3 regions of the Kribbella sp. NPDC048928 genome follow, and region 3 is predicted to be linked to each of the others. Evidence: riboswitches for the same ligand, from Rfam matches in the RefSeq annotation. Region 3 holds a riboswitch; each other region holds the start of a gene.
The links. Region 3 has a riboswitch for thiamine pyrophosphate ahead of thiS (sulfur carrier protein ThiS). Riboswitches for the same ligand answer to the same signal wherever they lie in the genome.
Positions count from the first base shown of each region.

Region 1: linked by a shared signal. The riboswitch ahead of thiC (phosphomethylpyrimidine synthase ThiC) and the one ahead of thiS (sulfur carrier protein ThiS) in region 3 are both predicted to bind thiamine pyrophosphate.
Region 2: linked by a shared signal. The riboswitch ahead of ACGFI6_RS09375 (purine-cytosine permease family protein) and the one ahead of thiS (sulfur carrier protein ThiS) in region 3 are both predicted to bind thiamine pyrophosphate.

Region 1 covers NZ_JBICUC010000007.1:281,558-287,743, forward strand. Annotated here, with positions in the region: gene ACGFI6_RS29545 (RDD family protein) at 1-579, shown strand, start outside; gene ACGFI6_RS29550 (hypothetical protein) at 582-1,136, opposite strand; gene ACGFI6_RS29555 (transposase) at 1,133-1,732, opposite strand; gene thiC (phosphomethylpyrimidine synthase ThiC) at 1,876-3,417, opposite strand; TPP riboswitch at 3,409-3,541, opposite strand; gene ACGFI6_RS29565 (lysophospholipid acyltransferase family protein) at 3,629-4,372, shown strand; gene ACGFI6_RS29570 (hypothetical protein) at 4,498-5,022, shown strand; gene ACGFI6_RS29575 (hypothetical protein) at 5,019-5,252, opposite strand; gene ACGFI6_RS29580 (anion permease) at 5,266-6,186, opposite strand, start outside.
Region 2 covers NZ_JBICUC010000002.1:512,278-518,463, reverse strand. Annotated here, with positions in the region: gene ACGFI6_RS09395 (ATP-binding protein) at 1-969, shown strand, start outside; gene ACGFI6_RS09390 (DUF3152 domain-containing protein) at 1,140-1,982, shown strand; gene ACGFI6_RS09385 (hypothetical protein) at 2,012-2,740, shown strand; gene ACGFI6_RS09380 (alpha/beta fold hydrolase) at 2,737-3,399, shown strand; TPP riboswitch at 3,417-3,533, shown strand; gene ACGFI6_RS09375 (purine-cytosine permease family protein) at 3,529-4,857, shown strand; gene ACGFI6_RS09370 (class I SAM-dependent methyltransferase) at 4,909-5,589, shown strand; gene ACGFI6_RS09365 (methylated-DNA--[protein]-cysteine S-methyltransferase) at 5,682-6,186, opposite strand, start outside.
Region 3 covers NZ_JBICUC010000007.1:424,096-430,281, forward strand. Annotated here, with positions in the region: gene ACGFI6_RS30255 (YceI family protein) at 1-490, opposite strand, end outside; gene ACGFI6_RS30260 (pyridoxamine 5'-phosphate oxidase family protein) at 522-935, opposite strand; gene ACGFI6_RS30265 (hypothetical protein) at 969-1,370, opposite strand; gene ACGFI6_RS30270 (DUF5937 family protein) at 1,389-2,330, shown strand; TPP riboswitch at 2,475-2,585, shown strand; gene thiS (sulfur carrier protein ThiS) at 2,579-2,782, shown strand; gene ACGFI6_RS30280 (thiazole synthase) at 2,785-3,558, shown strand; gene ACGFI6_RS30285 (DUF6807 family protein) at 3,533-5,389, opposite strand; gene ACGFI6_RS30290 (RidA family protein) at 5,471-5,857, shown strand; gene ACGFI6_RS30295 (serine hydrolase) at 6,019-6,186, opposite strand, start outside.

The DNA.
Region 1 (6,186 bases), 140 kb from region 3:
CCCCAGTACGGCCAGCCTTATGGGCAACCGCAGTACGGGCAGCAGCAGCATCCCCAGGCGCAGTACGGTCAGCCTCCTGGGCAGCCACCGTACGGGCAACAGCCGCCGGGCTACGGCTACGGGTACGGCGGTCCGCCGGCGCCGCTGGCCGACTGGCTGCCGCGGGTCGGGGCGTCGTTGCTCGACGGGCTGATCAGCGGCGTGCCGATCGCGATCGGCTACGGGGTGTTCATCGCGGACATCCTGACTCGGCAGAACCGCTACGACGACGATCCGTCCGCTTTCGCGATCATCCTGCTCATCGTCGGCTTCCTCGCCAGCTTCGGCCTGGGCCTGTGGAACAGGGTGTTCCGGCAGGGACGTACCGGGCAGAGCATCGGCAAGAGCGTGCTGCATCTGCGGCTGATCGACTCCCGGACCGGCGAGACGATCGGCGCCGGGCGTGCGTTTCTGCGGGAGTTCTTGAGCGGCATCTTCAACAACGCCTGCTTCCTGGACTCGCTGTGGCCCCTGTGGGACGAGCAGAAGCAGACCTGGCACGACAAGGTGTCCAACACCTGGGTGGTACGCACCAACTGACCTCAGTGCGAGCGCAGGAGGCCCGCACAGGTCACTGCCCACAGCACGCTGGTGAACGTACCGATGATGAAGCGCTCCGCGACCGCCTGCGGAGTGACGGACGCGGGCTGGTCCGGGCTGCGCAGCTCGGGGTACCTGGCGAGGCCCTTGATCGCCAGCACGATGGCGATGCCCTCAGGCCAGTCCGCAACCAGCGACGCATAGATGGCCAGCCGCTCCAGCGCACCGATCAGTGCGCCGCCACGTAGTACCTCACCGGCCTTCTGCGTCGATTGGGCGCGAGTACTGCGACGGTCCGCCAACGCCAGCACAGAGGTCGTCAGCGGGCCGCCACCGGTCACTGCGAGCGCCCCGGCGAGCAGGAGCAGTACGTTCCACCAGCGCTCGGCCCAGTCGCTCACACCGTGCCCAGCGAGCAGCAGTACGCCCACGGCGGCCAGGCAGGCGAGCATGACGCCGCTGATGACGATCTCCAGCGTGGAACCGGACTTGGGAACCCACGCCAGCACGGCCAGGACCAGTGCGGCCGCCGTGAGCGCAAGGACCAGCGCCGTCACGCAGCAGCCCCAGCGCCGAGCAGGTCTGCCGCGAGAACGCGTCCGCGCTGCTCCTCGGCGAATCCGGCCGCCTGGGCCCGTTGGGTCACTGCCGACTGGCTGATGCCGAGCTTCACGCCGACCTCTCGTCTGGTAAGTCCTTCGGCCAGCAGGTCCGCCACTGCCCAGCCACGGTCGCTGCGACGTCGCAGTACGGACGCCATCAGCCACAGCACTGTCTCGACCTGCTCGGCGCTGCGTGGATCCGCTCCGACGACGTTCACGTGGTGCGGGCTGGACTTGGCCCGCGTGACCGCCTCCCGCGCGAACACGAACGCCTCGCCGTTTCCGGCCCGCGTGCTGCGCGGCAGCGGCTCGGTGACGTCGCCGATGCCGAGTCCGACGTACCAGCTGTCGGAGCGGAGCAGCTCGACGATCATGTCGACGGCCGGCCGGGCCTCGGAGAGTACGCCCTGCACCTCGTCGCCGGCGGTCCGCTCGAACTTCCGCAGCAGCCCGGTCCGCCGCGGGCGGCGGTTCAGGGCGGTCAGTAGCTCGGGTACGAGATCGCTCGTGCTTCGGCTGCCGCGCTGATCTACCGTGAGAACGAAGACCATCGCCTGCACCTCCTTCCGAGGGCTTAAGGCTACAGTCTTATTCACGCTGAGTGAAGGCTAAAACCTGAATCGGTTCACCCGATCACTCACCGTATCCGGAGCCAACTGCTCCCGGGGACGAGTCCGGGAGCAGTTGCTATGCCCTAGTCCACGATCGGCAGATAGTGCTCGCGGAGGTCCGCGCTGATCCGCATCGAGCAGAACTTCGGACCGCACATCGAGCAGAAGTGGGCGGTCTTGGCCGGCTCGGCGGGCAGCGTCTCGTCATGGAAGGACCGCGCGGTGTCCGGATCCAGCGAGAGGTTGAACTGGTCCTCCCAGCGGAACTCGAACCTTGCCTTGGACAACGTGTCGTCCCAGGCCTGTGCGCCCGGATGGCCCTTCGCCAGATCGGCCGCGTGGGCAGCGATCTTGTACGTGATGACGCCGGTCTTCACGTCGTCACGGTCCGGCAGCCCGAGATGTTCCTTCGGCGTGACGTAGCAGAGCATCGCCGTACCCAGCCAGCCGATCTGCGCCGCGCCGATCGCCGACGTGATGTGGTCGTAGGCCGGCGCCACATCGGTTGCCAACGGCCCCAAAGTGTAGAACGGCGCCTCGCCGCACAGCTCTTCCTCGAGCCGTACGTTCTCCGCGATCTTGTGCAGCGGCACATGTCCCGGGCCCTCGATCATCACCTGGACGTCGTGCTCCCAGGCGATCCGGGTGAGCTCCCCCAGCGTCCGCAGCTCGGCGAACTGCGCCTGGTCGTTCGCGTCCGCGATACACCCCGGCCGCAGCCCGTCGCCGAGCGAGAACGTCACGTCGTACGCCCGGAGGATCTCGCAGAGCTCCGCGAAATGCGTGTACAGGAAGGATTCCTGCTGATGCGCGAGGCACCACGCTGCCATGATGGATCCGCCCCGCGACACGATCCCGGTGATCCGCCGTACGGTCAGCGGGATGTACGCCCGCAGGACGCCGGCATGCACTGTCATGTAGTCGACACCCTGCTCGCACTGCTCGATCACGGTGTCGCGGTACACCTCCCACGACAGCGCGGCCGGATCGCCGTTGACCTTCTCCAGCGCCTGGTACAGCGGCACCGTCCCGATCGGCACCGGCGAGTTGCGCAGGATCCACTCCCGGGTCTCGTGGATGTTCTTCCCGGTGGACAGGTCCATCACGGTGTCCGCGCCCCACCTGGTCGCCCAGACGAGCTTCTCGACCTCTTCCTCGACCGAACTGGTGACCGCGGAGTTGCCGATGTTCGCGTTCACCTTCACCAGGAACTTCTTGCCGATGATCATCGGCTCGCTCTCCGGATGGCAGCGGTTCGCCGGGATCACCGCCCGGCCGCGGGCGACCTCGTCGCGGACGAGCTCCGGGTCGAGTCCCTCTCGCAACGCGACGTACCGCATCTCCTCGGTGATCACCCCGGCGCGCGCGTGCCCGAGCTGGGTGCGCCGCTCGCGTCCGGCGATCCAGTCCCGCCGCAGCGCGGGCAGACCGGCCTGTACGTCGATCGTCGCGGCCGCGTCGGTGTACGGGCCGGACGTGTCGTACAGGTCGAAGTGCTCGCCGTTGGTGAGATGGACGCGCCGTGCCGGTACGCCGAGATCGGAGCGGTAGATCTTCTCCGAACCCGAGATCGGGCCGGTGGTGACCACCGGACGGATCGTGCTGGACGTGCTGACATTGACCATGGTGCTGCTCCCTACGCCGGAATTACCCGGACAGGTTCGGCGGTCGGCGGCGCCGGCCAGGTGTCGATGCCTGGTCCAGCCGCCCTCTCAGCCCACTACGGTGCGAGCTCCCGCGGTCTCAAGTTGTCACCGGCCACCCTAGTGCACCGCGTCGGAAGTTGTTGAGTGATTGCGGCGCCCAGGCACTGGACGATGCCTGTAGCGTCGGGTCATGCGAGACCTCGTCTACCCGCCCGTCATCGGCTTCGCGAAGACCGCCTTCCTGGCGCTCGATCTGAAGATCCGCCGGACCGGGACCGAACACGTCCCGCGCACCGGCGGCGCCCTGATCGCGATCAACCACATCAGCTACGTCGACTTCATCCTGGGCGGGTACGGCGCCGTGCCGGCCAAGCGGCTGACCCGGTTCATGGCCAAGGAAGTGCTGTTCCGCAATCGGTACTCCGGCCCGCTGATGCGTGGCATGCACCACATCCCGGTCGACCGGGACGCCGGCGCGACGTCGTACCGGACGGCCCTGGAGTACCTCGCCGCCGGTGAGCTCGTCGGCGTCTTCCCGGAGGCGACGATCAGCCGGTCGTTCGAGCTCAAGGAGTTCAAGTCCGGCACGGTACGGATGGCGGCGGAGGCCGGCGTACCGGTGCTGCCGATGATCCTGTGGGGCACCCAGCGGATGTTCACCAAGGACCGGCCGCGGGACTTCTCGAGGCATCGCCCGATCTCGATCAGCATCGGGGCACCGATCACCGTGACGGCCGCCGATGACCCGGCCGCAGCGACCGCGAACCTGCGCTCGGTGATGGCCGGGATGCTCGACGAGAGCATCCGCAGCTATCCCGAGCAGCCGGCCGGCGCCTGGTGGCTGCCGGCCTCGTACGGCGGCGGCGCGCCGACCCCGGACGAGGCCGAACGGCTCGACCGCGAGGAGCTGGCCGAGCGCCGCAAGAAGGCCTGAAACCCTTGACCTGCGGTGCGGATCGAGGGTACGAAAGCACTCGTTGACGTAGCAGGAACCTGGGGGGTCCCTGTGCGGCGAGCTGCTGCGGTGGCTCGCGTACTCGAGCGGGCGGGGGCAGGTTCTTGTTCGATTCACCGGAAGAGCTGCATCTTTTCGACCCCGGTGCCCTGACACCGGCACCGCATGTGGCCGAGCACATCCCGGATGCCGGCGCGTACTTCATCGACTGGGCGACCCGTGGTCTGTCCGCGGACCGTGCCCGCGAGGTGGAGTCCGCGGTGAACGGCCGGCGCAACCAGAACGGCTGGTTCCCACTCGAGTCGCTGGACAGCATCGGCCGGAAGGGGTTCTGGCGCGGCCCGCTGACCTACCTGGCGCGGATGACCGCCGACGACCCGCGGATCGTTCAGGAGTGGGCCACGGACGGCCTGGACGGCAAGCAGGCGACCGGCGTCGAGGCCACCGTGGACCATCTGCTCTACCAGCAGGGCCACGCGGCCGCAGCGACCTGGGCCGTCGCCGTACGCCCACGCACCTTCCTGGACGCGGAGGTCCTCGGCGACCGGCTCCTGGCCGCTTGGGAGTACAACCTCGGCTCCATCCGCGTGAAGGACGTCGCCAAGGCCGTACGCCGCTGGAACCGCTAGTGGAACTGCGGGATGATCAGGTACAGCCCGTAGAGCACCGCGGCCAGGCAGCCCGCGAAGCACAGTGCGGCGACACCGGTGTCCATGAAGGACGGCTGCCGCTTCTCGTCGATCGCCACGGCCCGCCGCGACATGGCGGTCACGCCGAATGCGAACAGGACCGCCAGGCCGACGCCGAAGATCAGGCTGACCAGTGCCACCTCACCGAGGGCACCCCAGTTGACGTGCATCGCCGTACTCCTCTCAGGCTGCCGCGGCCGTGGCTGCGGGGGTCGACGAGCTCGGGTACTCGTTCACGTTGTCCGACGTCACCGGGCGGCGCCGGGACGCGGCGTAGATCGCACCGCCGGCCGCCACCGCGAGGATCGCGATGATCACGACGCCGAGGTTGCCGGAGTCGGCGACCTCACCGGCCAGTGCACCGACGATCGCAGCGGCCGGCAGCGTCAGCAGCCAGGCCACGGCCATCCGGCCGGCCACCGTCCAGCGCACCTCGGCCAGCCGCTTGCCGAGTCCCGCGCCGAGGATGCTGCCGGAGCAGACCTGCGTGGTGGACAGCGGGAAGCCCAGGTGCGACGAGACCAGCAGCACCGAGGTCGAGCTGGTCTCCGCGGAGAAGCCCTGCGGCGACTCGATCTCGGCCAGCCCCTTGCCCATCGTCCGGATGATCCGCCAGCCGCCCAGGTACGTGCCGAGCGCGATCGCCGTACCGGCCGCCAGGATCACCCACAGCGGCGGCTTGGCACCGGAGTGCAGGCTGCCGGAGGTGATCAGTACGAGCGTGATCACACCCATCGTCTTCTGCGCGTCACCCGTGCCGTGCGCCAGCGAGACCAGCGACGCCGAGGCGATCTGCCCGGCCCGGAACCCGTCGTCGACCGACTTCTTCCGGGCCCGCTGGGTGATCTTGTAGGCCAGGAACGTGCCGAGCAGCGCGACGACACCGGCCACGATCGGCGCCGCGACGGCCGGGATGATGATCTTCTGGACGACCGTCGCGAAGTGCACGGCGCTGCTCCCGGAGGCGATCCAGGTGGCGCCGATCAGACCGCCGAAGAGCGCGTGCGACGAGGAGCTCGGCAGGCCGACGTACCAGGTCATCAGGTTCCAGAGGATGGCCCCGACCAGGCCGCCGAAGATCACCGGCACGGTCACCTTGGCGTC
Region 2 (6,186 bases), on a different contig from region 3:
ATCGAGGCGCGACCGGACCAGAGCATCCGGCTGCCGATCGCGCAGGCGCTGCACACCGCGATGCGGGAGCTCGGGCACCGGCACCGCGACGACGAGAAGGTCGACCAGTTCAGCGCCGTACTGAAGGCGTTCGCGCTCCGTACGGCGGCGAACGACCGCAAGGGCATCCGCTGGCATCCACCGGTCGACGTGGCCGCGGCGAAGGGGCGGGCCGACTCCGGTGACCTGGAGATGGACCTGATCGAGCTGTTCACCGACGCCGCGGACCTGGCCGGCGACCTGACCGTCGGGGTCGGGCTGTTCATCGACGAGATGCAGGACATCAGCTCGGACGACCTGTCCGCGCTGTGCGCCGCCTGCCACGAGATCTCGCAGCAGAGTGCGCCGCTGGTCGTCGTCGGCGCGGGCCTGCCGCACCTGCCGGCCGTACTGTCCGCAAGCAAGTCCTACTCGGAGCGGTTGTTCCGCTACATCCGCGTCGACCGCCTCGCGCGTGACGCATGCGACCGGGCGCTGATGATCCCCGCGGAGAGCGAAGGCGTGCAGTACGAAGAGGAAGCGCTGGACGAGCTGTACGCGCAGACAGACGGCTACCCGTACTTCGTACAGGCGTTCGCGCACTCCACCTGGGACCACGCACCGACCTCACCGATCACCATCAAGGACGTGGCCGTCGCAGGCCCCGAGGCCTCGGCCGAGCTGACCGTCGGCTTCTTCGGCTCCCGGTACGAGCGCGCCACCCCCGCCGAACGCGAGTACATGCGCGCCATGGCCGAGCTCGGCATCGGCGTCGACGACGGCTCCGTCCCGACCTCCGAGGTCGCCGGCACCCTGAACCGGAAACCCCAGTCCCTCTCCCCGGCCCGCGACGGCCTGATCAAGAAAGGCCTGGTCTTCTCCGCCGAACGCGGCACCGTAGCCTTCACAGTCCCGCACTTCGGCAAATTCCTCCGCACCCGCACGGCTTAACAGAACCGCACTTTCGTGCGTCGGCAGGTATCGGTAGGGTCAAGTGTCATGACTGTGCTTTTGGCCGGGCCTCCGGCGCCGGCGTGGTCATGGGGCCTTTGCTCCCGGTCTTCCCTCGTCACTCCGGTCGCTTCGCTCCCTCCGCTCCTCAGTCCGGACCGGGAGGCCCCATGACCTCCCCGCGGCGTGGCCAGAAGACCGCGATGCGTGGGCGGCACAGTCGGCGGAAGTCTTACAAGGGGCAATGGCTTGTGGTGACTGCGTTGGCGGTGCTGGGGACTGTGGTGGTGGCGCATCCGGATGTGGCGCACCGCAGCAGTCTGGCGGCGCAGGCTGTCGCTGGGGTCGAGAACGTGGCTGAGAAGACCGTCACGACGCCCACGCCCACGCCGGCCCCGGTTGCGACGCCTACGCAGAAGTTCACCACTCCGTTGCGTCCGGCGCCGACTCTGACGCGTAAGCCCAAGGGCGCGAAGCCGAACGTCATGGTGTCGACCGGGAAGCTCGCCGTGGTGCCGGGGTTCAGCAAGGCGAACGGCCTCCGCGACAAGATGACGTACCGCGTCGAGATCGAGCAGGGCGTGACGGTGAACGGCCCTGCTGTGGCCGCGGCGATCCACAAGACGCTGACGGACCCGCGCGGCTGGCAGGCGCTGCACCCGGTCAGCTTCGAGCGGACCGACAAGGCCGACGCCGACCTGCGCATCATCCTGGCGACGCCGACGCTGACCGACAAGCTGTGTCTCCCGCTCGACACCGGCGGTGAGGTCTCCTGCCGCGTCGAGGACCGCGTGGTGCTGAACGCGAAGCGCTGGATCTACGCGATCCCGGAGTTCAACGGCAACGTCGAGCTGTACCGCAGCTACCTGGTCAACCACGAGGTCGGCCACGCGCTCGGCCACGGGCATTCGACCTGCACCAAGCCGAAGACCCCCGCGCCGGTGATGATGCAGCAGACCAAGGGCCTGGCCGGCTGCCTGCCGAACGCCTGGCCGACGATCAAGGCCACCTGACAGACTGGGTACGACGGGAGGAGCAGCAGATGTCGTCACAGGACTTCCCGACGTACGGACGCGGCGGCGACTCCGACAAGCCGTCGGAGGAGTTCCCGTACGCGTCACCGCAGCCCTACGGATCCCAGCCACCACCCCAGGGCAACCCGGCCTATCACCAGCCCCCGGCGTACCGCCCCGGTGCACCGTACGGGGCTCCCGCGGCCCCGGAGCCGCATCAGCTCCCGACCTACGGACGGCAGGATGCACCGCGTGACCTGCGAGCCGCCCGCGTGGTCGGGCTGGCGACGTTCATCGCCACCATCTACGGCCTGCTCGTCCTGACGGTCCAGCGGGTTGCGCTCCGGGAGATCTCCCAGGCGCCGGGGTCGCCGCTCAACCACCCTCTGCGTACGGACGTGCTGGACGCGATCGGCCAGCTGCTGCTCGTGGTCGTCGGAGTCGCCGCGCTGGCGATGTGGCTCCGCGACGTACTGGCCCGCCGCAAGGTCGGGCGCAACCCGGACGCGGTCGAGCTGGTCGGCCTGCTGCTGGTTGCGGTGTCCGCCGTCCCCATCCTGGTCTGGCTGATCATCGTGCTGTCCACAGGTCTCGGCGGCAACGACGGCGCGGTCCACCGGTTGCCCACGGCTTACGGCTGGGGCGGCTTCGGCCTCCTCGTCCTCGCAGTCGGTTTCTTCCTCGGGTACCGCGAGCTGAAGCCGGACGTGGCGAACCCGGTCGTCACCGCTCCCCCTGCCAAGGCTCCGTGGGAGTGAGCGCACCTGTCGTCCTCGTACCGGGTCTGGGCCTCGGCCCCGAGTCATACGCAAGGACAGTCGAGCATCTGGTCTCGTCGTACCACGTGGTCACTCTCCCCGGGTACGGCGAACCGGCAGGCTCCCGTGAGGACCTGCACCCGCGTGCGCTCGCGGTAGCGCTGGCCGGGAAGATCCGCGAGCGGGCCGTGCTGGTCGGCCACTCGGCGAGCTGCCAGATCGTCGTCGAGACAGCGGTCCGCTACCCCGAGTTGGTGCACGCCCTGGTGCTGGTCGCGCCGGCTGGTGACGCCCGGATGTCCAGCTGGGTCGACAGAGCAGTGCGCTGGCTGGGTTCCGCCGTACCGGACTCACCGAAGCTGATCCGAGCCGTGACACCGCAGTACGCCCGTACGACGTTGCCGAGCATCGCCCGCGCCGGTGAGGCGTCCCGGCACCACGACCTCGCCGAGGTCATCTCACAGGTCAGGGCGCCGGTGCTGATCGTCCGCGGCCGGCACGACCTGCTGTCGACGGCGGAGTGGGTCGAGCGGCTCGCGGAGCTCAGTCACGGGGAGGCACGCACCCTCGAGACCGGCGCGCATGTACCGATCGTCACGAACGGCCCGGAGGTCGCCGCGCTCATAGAACGAGCAGCCGCCCTTCCGGAAACTAGCTGACGCGTTAAACTCGCAGCACCAACCTATGCGGGAGCTCGCACCGAGATGCGCGGGCTGAGAGGGCGACAGCTGGGTCGCCGACCGCCTGAACCTGACCGGGTAATGCCGGCGTAGGGAGTGGGGTCACTCATGACCGATACAGCTGTCCGTCCAGCCTCCGGCACCGAGGCGCCGCTCGTTCTGACCACGGATGCGCCGCGGACGCTCGGATTCTTCGACCAGTTCACGCTCTGGGGCAATTTCGGGATCTCGCTGTTCGGCCCGGTGACCGGTGCGCTCGTCGCGGCGTACACCGGGTCGCTGTGGCAGGGGCTGCTCGCGGTCGTCGTCGGCTGTGGCATCGGGGCGCTGGTGCTCGGCGGCGCGGCCGTGTTCGGGTCGCAGACCGGTGCACCCGCGATGGCGAGTCTGCGGGGGCTGTTCGGCCGGCGCGGCTCGATGGCGCCGACGGTACTGAACATCGCACAGAACGTCGGCTGGGCGACGATGGAGATCATCGTGATCTCGCAGGCCGCGGTCGCCGTCACGAGCGAACGCTGGCGCTGGCTGTTCGTCGTACTCGCGGGGATCATCGCGACGACGATGGCGGTACGTCCGCTGGGCAGCGTCAAGCTCTTGCGGAAGTTCATGGTCTGGCTGGTGCTCGCGGCGTCGGTCTTCCTGTTCGTACAGGTGCTCAGCAAGCCGTCGCACGCACTGCCGCAGGACCAGGTGTTCGGCTTCTGGCCGGCCGTCGACCTGGCCGCGGCCGGTGTCGTTTCCTTCGCACCCCTCGCCGCGGACTACACGCGGCACTCGCGGACCAACAAGGCAGCATTCGGTGGATCCGCACTCGGGTACGGGCTCGCCGCGATCGGGTACTACGCACTCGGAGTGGTCGCCGTCGCGACGCTGCAGACCAACAGCGATGACGTCATCACCGCACTGGTCACCCTGCCGGCCGGCGCGATCGCGCTGCTCGTCCTGCTGGTGGACGAGGTCGACGAGGCGTACGCGAACGTCTACTCGACCACCATGGCCGTACACAACCTCGTCGGGCACATCGACCGCCGGTGGATCTCGGTCGCGATCGGGGTTGTTGCCACCGGCATCGCCCTGTTCATTGACCTGGGCAACTACACCCAGTTCCTGTACCTGATCGGCTCGGTCTTCATCCCGTTGTTCGCGGTCGCGATCGCCGACTTCTTCGTGGTCAGCAAGATGAAGTGGGACGTCTCCAGTACATCGAAGTTCCGCTGGCAACCGACCGTCGCGTGGCTGATCGGCTTCATCGCGTACCAGCTGGTCAACCCAGGCACCGTCGCCGGCTGGTCCCCCTTCTGGACCGACATCCAGCAGGCCCTCTTCGCCCACCATCCCGTCCCCGGCTGGCTAGGCGCCACCTACACCTCGATCCTCGTCTCAATCATCGCCGCCATCGTCCTCGGCCGCCTCCGCCGCCCCACCGCCCAGGTTTGATCGGTGCTGGGTGGTGGACAGCTGACCCGGAGTAGCCGGGATACTGGCGGCATGCTGAATTCCGCACTGCGTAGCCGGGCCGAGTATGCGGAGCTGGGGGCCGACGGGCTTGCGGCCCGGACGACGCCTGAGCGGGACGCGGCGATTGTGACGGCGGTCGAGGAACTGCTGGACGGTCGCGAGACGGTCCTCGACCTGTGCTGTGGGTACGGCAGGATCGCGGTGCCGCTGCGCCGGGCCGGGAAGGTCGTGCGCGGCCTGGACATCTCGCCGAACCTGCTCGAGGCGGGCCGCGCGAAGGCCGCCGAGGAGGAGCTCGCGATCGACTGGGCGATCGGCTCGATGACCGACCTGCCGTACAAGTGGGACTCGTTCGACGCGGTGATCTGCCTGTGGACCGCGTTCCACGAACTGTTTGCCGAGGACGAGCAGCTCTCGACGATCTGCGAGATCTCCCGGGTGCTGAAGCCGGGCGGTATCGCGATCATCGAGGGCCCGTACTGGGGACCCGCGACGGCGGCTGAGATCGCCAACGGGATGCGCCAGGGACCGGAGCACCGGATCGTCACCACCGAGCACGACGACGACCGCAGCAGCGTGCACTTCATCCACGACGAGATCAGCTACGGCCGGCTCTGCGCAGCCGCCGGAATCGACGATTTCAAGGTCTACAAACGCGAATGGGGCGGCCGCCGCAGGTTGATCCTGGAGATCCACAGCCCCGCAAACTAGCTGACGTGTAAAGAAGCAGATCCCCACTCCACACTGGGGATCTGCTCCTTTGTCCAGCGAGTCTAAAACCATTCCGGACGATTCCGGAAACGTCAGCTTTTTGCTTCCAGATTCAGCAAAAAACGCTTCGCGTCGAGGCCGCCGGCATATCCGGTGAGCGCCCCGCTCGCGCCGATCACCCGGTGGCACGGCAGCACGACGCACACCGGGTTCGCGCCCAGTGCGGTACCGACCGCGCGCGCCGCCTTCGGCTTGTCGATGCCGACGGCAACGGCGCCGTACGTCGTCGTACGGCCGTAGCTGGTGTGCTCCGGCAGGTCCTCCAGTACGAGCCGCTGGAACGGCGACGCGAGCACCAGGTCGATGTCCAGGTCGAACGTCTGCCGCTGCCCGTCGAGGTACTCGTCGAGCTGCCGCCGTACGTCGTCCAGCGGTCGAGCCTGCCGCAGCACCCGGGGAGAGACCGCGCGGGCAAGCCGGTTGGTCATCGTCTCCTCGTCGTCGAACGAGCTCGCGACGACCCGCCCGTGCGCGATCGCGAGCAGCATCGTGCCGATCGGGGTGTCGTGCAGTGTGTAAGCGACGTCGGCGTCCGGC
Region 3 (6,186 bases):
CGAGGATGTCCAGGTCGAGTTGAACGTCTGCGCGTACCAACGCGGTCGTGAAGGCGTTCCAGTTGGCGTTCCACGCGTGGCGGTCGATCGTGAGGGACGCGGTGAAGCGGAGGTCGTCACCCGCGGCGGCCAGCTCGAACGGTACGGTCAGCGAGCACGTCGTACCGCGGATCGTCAGGTCGCCTGTTACGTCGTGGCGTTGCTTGGCCACCTCGATGACCTTTGTCGTCACGAACGTGATCGCCGGGTACGTCGTGGCGCCGAGGAAGTCCTTGGCCAGTTGGGCGTCTCGGCGGTGGTTGCCGGTTTCGATGCTGGCTGGCTGGACTGTTAGGCGGGCGGTCGACTCGGATGGGTTGGCGTCGAGGTGCGCGGTGCCTTCGAAGTCTTTGAAGTGCCCGCGAACCTTGGCGCCGCCTCGGTGGGCGGCGATGAAGCCGATCCGGGTCCGGTGCGGGTCCACGACGAAGTCACCATTCAGCTCAGCCATACCCGGTACGACGAGGCAGCCCGCCGAAGTGTCAGCCGATGACGCCGGTGGTGACGTGTTGGGGGGTGATGTTGAACATTGCGTCCTCTGGTGGGTTGGCCAGGTACGCGGCGCGGGCCTCTTCGGGGAGGTATTTGGTGACCATCACGTGGAGCAAGGCGTCGTCGAGGGGCAGCAGTTCGGCCACACCTTGCATGTTGACGTAGCGGGCGGTGGGGCCGTCGGCGGTTTGGACGGAGAGGGATAGCTGGCCGGAGCCGGTTCGGTGTAGGCGGGTCTTTTTGGACTTGGCCGGGGTCATCACCTGGAACTTGCCGGGTAGGTGATGGAACCAGACTGGCGTGACGTGTGGCGCCCGGCCGGGGTCGTCGATCGCTAGGACCGCCACCAAGGGGCGTGCGAGGAATTCGGCTATTTCGTCGTCGGTCATTGTGCGGAACGCCATGGTGCCTCCCTGTTCGTGCAGGAGACTCTCCCATTAGCCGCCGACAGTTCGGGTTGCCAGAGAAGCGGCGACTTCGAGGAGGGCGTCGTGGTAGTCCTGGCTCGTTAGGTCGGTGAGGGTGGTGGGGAGCCAGAAGCCGGCGCGGCCGGCTCGGACTCGTTCGATCTGGTGGAGGGCTGCGGGGCTGTAGACCGCCTTGACGCGCCAGTTGGTCAGTTGGTGGGTCTGGACCTTCGCGGCCACGTACCGGGCGGATCCGCGACCGCGTCCGACCACCTCGACGGTCTCCCAACCCATGCCGCCGAAGCCGTCGGGGACGTAGAGCTTCGCGCCTGCCGAGAAGATCTTCAGGCCGCGACGGGTCTCAACGCCACCGGGTCCGTACGGGCGTTCCTCGGCGACGTTCGCGACAATGCACCAAACGGCGACGGTCATCCAGCTAGCCTAAGTTCGGTGCTCACGTACGTCCTGAATTCGCAGGATCTTGCCGATGTCCGGTTCGCGGTCTCGCCGGTATCGGAGATGGTGCTGTCGTTGCGGGCGCTTCGCGATCCTGGGCGCTTCCCGTTGCAGCTCGGGTGGGTACGGGCCGTTCAGCCGCAGGTCGCCGGCCTCGACTGGGACGTACTGCGCTGGCTCGTCAACGACACCATGGGCAGCCCGGACTTCCTGACGCCGCGGCCCACGTCGCCACTCACCCAGCTGTCCGATGAGCTCGACCTGATCGCGCAGGTCGACAGCACCACCTTCCGCAACCAACTCGTCGCGGTGAACGGCGAACTCCCGGACGACCTGAGCATCGACAAGATCATCGAGGCCCTCAACGAGTACTGGCAGACCATGATGGCGCCGTACTGGAACCGCATGCGCACCCTGCTCTCCGCCGACATCAGCTATCGCGGCCATGTCCTCACGCAGCAAGGGACCGGAGCGATGCTGAACGGACTCGGGCCCGCGATCAGCTTCGCGGACGGGCGGCTCAAGGTCGATCGTGTCGCGGCGCTGAGTCGTACTGAGGAGATCAATGGGCGTGGGCTCGTACTGCAGCCGACCCTCTTCGGACCGCATGCCGTGATCCCGTTCGATCCCGGTGCAGATCCGCTGCTCGGCTACCCGCCGCGCGGGCAGGCGCACTTGTGGTCGGTGGTTGCGCCGCCGTCGCGGCACGATCTGGCGCAGTTGATCGGTACGCCGCGGGCGCGCATCCTCGAGCTGCTCACCCATCCTCGTACGACGACGGATCTGGCCGGTGAGCTGAAGGTCACGCCGTCCGCGGTCAGCCAGCACCTCCAGCTGCTCCGTCGCACGGGCCTGGTGGAATCCGAACGCACCGGCAAACAGGTCCTCTACCGCCCCACCGAACTCGCCGACCTCCTCACCGGCGCCGGCGCCTGAGCCAACGGACAGCTCGACAGGACGTATCGCCCAGTGAGCCTCCGATCGGACCGCCGCCAGGCGTGCGAGCGGACGTAGTAGACGTACACGTCCTGTCCAGCTGCACGACGTGAGCTCGTGTGGGACGGAGGCGTGAGCTAGAGTCGAGGTGTCCGCGGGAGCTCGCAGGGAGTGGGCTGAGAGGGTGACTCGCCGTCACCGACCGCTGAACCTGAATCGGGTAATTCCGGCGTAGGGAGGAGGCCCTGATGGAGTCCGTGTGGGTGAACGGTGCGGCGGTCGACGTGCCGGCCGGCAAGTCGGTGGCCGAGCTGATCTCGGAGTATTCCGACCGCACCACCGGGATCGCAGTCGCGGTGAACCAGAACGTGCTGACCAAGTCCGAATGGGCGCAGACCACGGTGCGTCCGGGCGACCGGGTCGAGATCGTCAGCGCGACGCAGGGAGGCTGAAGATGGACGATCCACTGGAGCTCGGCGGGCGCACCTACAATTCCCGTCTCATCATGGGGACCGGCGGTTCGGCCAACCTTGAGGTGCTGGAGGAGGCATTGATTGCCTCCGGCACCCAACTCACCACGGTCGCGATGCGCCGCCTCGGCACCGGGCACGAGGGCTCGGTCCTGGACGTACTCAAGAAGCACAGCATCGACGTACTGCCCAACACGGCCGGCTGCCACACCGCCGCCGAGGCCGTACTGACCGCCAAGCTCGCCCGCGAGGCGCTGGAGACCGACCTGATCAAGGTCGAGGTCGTTGCCGACGACCACCTTCTCCTGCCCGACCCGATCGAGCTGCTGGATGCCGTGGATGCCTTGGTGGCGGACGGTTTCACTGTGCTGCCGTACACGAACGACGACCCGATCCTGGCCCGCCGGCTGGAGCAGGCGGGGTGCGCGGCGGTGATGCCGTTGGCCGCACCCATCGGTTCGGCGCTCGGCATCCGGAACCCGCACAACCTCGCGCTGATCGCCGAGGCTGCGAAGGTCCCGGTGATCGTCGATGCCGGCATCGGTACGGCTAGTGATGCCGCGCTGGCGATGGAGCTCGGCTGCGATGCGGTGATGCTCGCGACCCCGGTGACGCGCGCCGAGAAGCCCGCGCTGATGGCCGCCGCGATGCGCGACGCCGTCTCCGCGGGGCGGAACGCCCGTCTGGCCGGTCGAGTGCCAAGAAGATGGCAGTCGGCGCTCGCATCCTCGCCTACAACTGGCCTGCCAGCGTTTTAGCCTCGTCCGCGTCCAGCGCCCGATCGAGCAGTACTGCGGTCAAGGACAGCGACAGCTCCTGGTTCGGTGGCAGCACCAACGGTTCGTCCCACGCCAGCGCCGGACACGCTCCGACGTACGCCTCCGTCCGCAAGAACCACGGCCAAACCCGCTCCGGCTGCACCAGTAACAGGCTGACCTCGCCCTGGACGAAAGCGAGCCACGGGCTGGACGACCCGAACGCCGCATCCAGCCCGTCACCGTCAGCGCTCAGTACGGTGGTCGCGGCAACAGGCAGTCGCCAGAAGATCCCCCCGTACGCCGCCCCTTCGCGCCCCGACGTTGCGGGGCTGTCGATCTGGATCGGGCCGTAGCGGGCCGTCAGCACACTGCGCCAATCGAGCCGCCAGCCGCCGAAGGCCAGGGCACTGGTGAGGCGCCGGCGCTCGACCAGTTGCGGCCGGCCCTGCTCGTCGTACCAGGTGATGTCGTCGGTCAGCTCGCGGTCGTCGATCGTGACGCCGCGGCTGCGTTGCTGACCGTGGTTCCGCAGCAGGGTCGGGCCTTGGCCGCGGATGTACGTCCGCGCACCCCAGTGCGAGGTGCCGTTGACCTGCGGGATCGCGAGCGAGACGCCGTAATGATGCCGATGATCGACTGGGCTGGCCTCGGTCAAGCGATGCCCGCCGAGGGTCCGTACGGGATGCAGGTACGGCCGTGGGGCGTGCACCTGCGGCATCCGCCGGCCGAACTCGTACCGCGCGAGCAGCCCTGCCGAACTGCCGAGCTCGAAGATGTCGCCCTGCTGCTGCCACCCGATCCGGTCGTCCCCTGTCACTGGCCGCGGCTCCTGCGGCACCGGACCGGTACTCGCCCGCACCGCCAGCCGCAATTCCGGTACGCCGTCCGCCCCGTCCGCAGCACCGCCGATCGACGCGAGCAACCGCTGCCACGCCAACTCCCCCAGGTCCTTTTGCGGCACCCGCACGGTCGTCAGCGACGGTACGGCGAACCGCGCCAGCCCGATGTCGTCCATCCCGGTGACCGACAGATCGGCCGGTACGGCGACGCCGACCTCGTTGAGCCGCGCCAGCAACCCGAACGCGACCAGATCGTTGAACGCGACGACCGCGGTCACCTGCGCCTCGAGCACCCGTTCCACGGCGGCGTACCCGTCCTCGATCGACCGGCCACACTCCAGCCGGACGAGGTCCAGCCCCGGGATCTCCCGCTCAGCGACCTCAAGCGCCTCCAACCGCAGCCTGTTCGACGAACTCGCCGCGGGACCCGACAAGAACGCGAGCCGCCGATGCCCGAGGCCGACCAGGTGGTCGACGACGATCCGTACGGCGCGGCCGTAGTCGACGACCACCGACGGGACCTCGGGAGGCCCTTGCCGGTTGACGAGGATCACCGGCTGCACCTCGGGCAGCAGTTCGAGCAGCCGTTCCTCGTCGATCCGTGGCGAGACCATGATCAGCGCGTCGCAGCGCCGTCGCGCCTCGCTCGCGATCGCCGCCTCGGCCTCCGGGTCCTCGTCGGTCTCGGCGACCAGGACCTTGTAGCCGGCTGCAGCCGACGCGTTCGTGATGCCGCGGAGGATCTGCTGGAACAACGGGTTGCCGAGGTCCGGGACGACCAGGGCGACCATGTTCGTCCGGCCCAGCGACAGGCTTCGCGCCAGGTCGTTCGGCCGGTAGTTGAGCTGCTCGGCCGCGGCACGCACTCGCGCGACAATCTCGGGTGCGACACTGAGACGGCCGTTCATCACCCGGGACACGGTCGCCCGCGACACCTCCGCCGCCCGCGCGACGTCGGCGATCGTGATCGTGTCCTTCGGTGTCCGGCCCACGCCCGTATCCTCTCGCGATGGAAACCGGTTTCTCAACCCTCGGTGTGATCGGATAGGGCCCTACCCGAAACGGAGGAACAGGTGACTCGACTGGAGTATCCGCAGGTCCAGGGCGTTGCCCCCGGCAACGGCTACAGCCATGTGGTGACCGGAACCGGCCAGTGGGTCGCGGTCTCGGGACAGCTCGCACTGGACCTCGACGGCAAGCTGATCGGGGTCGGTGACCCTGGCGCGCAGGCCGAGCAGGTCTTCGCGAACCTCGAACGCTGCCTCGCGACGGTCGGCGCCACCTTCGAGAACGTCGTGAAGCTGACGTTCTTCCTCACCGACGTCGGCTACCTGCCGGCGATCCGTACGGTCCGCGACAAGTACATCCCCGGACCGAAGCCCGCCAGTACGGCGCTGCAGATCGCCGCCCTGGCCGTCCCGGACGCCCTGATGGAAATCGAGGCGTACGCAATCGTCTGACGCTCGAGCTAGCAGGGCTAGTCGGGCTAGCGGCGCTCGTGGGGCTAGCAGTGCTCGTCGGGGTAGCAGTGCTCGTCTGGCTAGCGGCGCTCGTCGGGCTAGCGGTGCTCGTCTGGCTAGCGGTGCTCGTCTGGCTAGCAGGGCTCGTCAGGCGAGCAGTGCTAGCGAAGTGTGTCGACGGCGAGGCGGGCGGCTTCGCCGATGGCGGTGTCGACGCGGGGCTGGCGGACGTCGCCGCGGGCCGCGAGCGTGAAGACCGCGATCGCGTACGCCGATCCGCCGGGCAGCGTGATCACGCCGACCTCGTGCCGCAGCGCGCCGAACGTCCC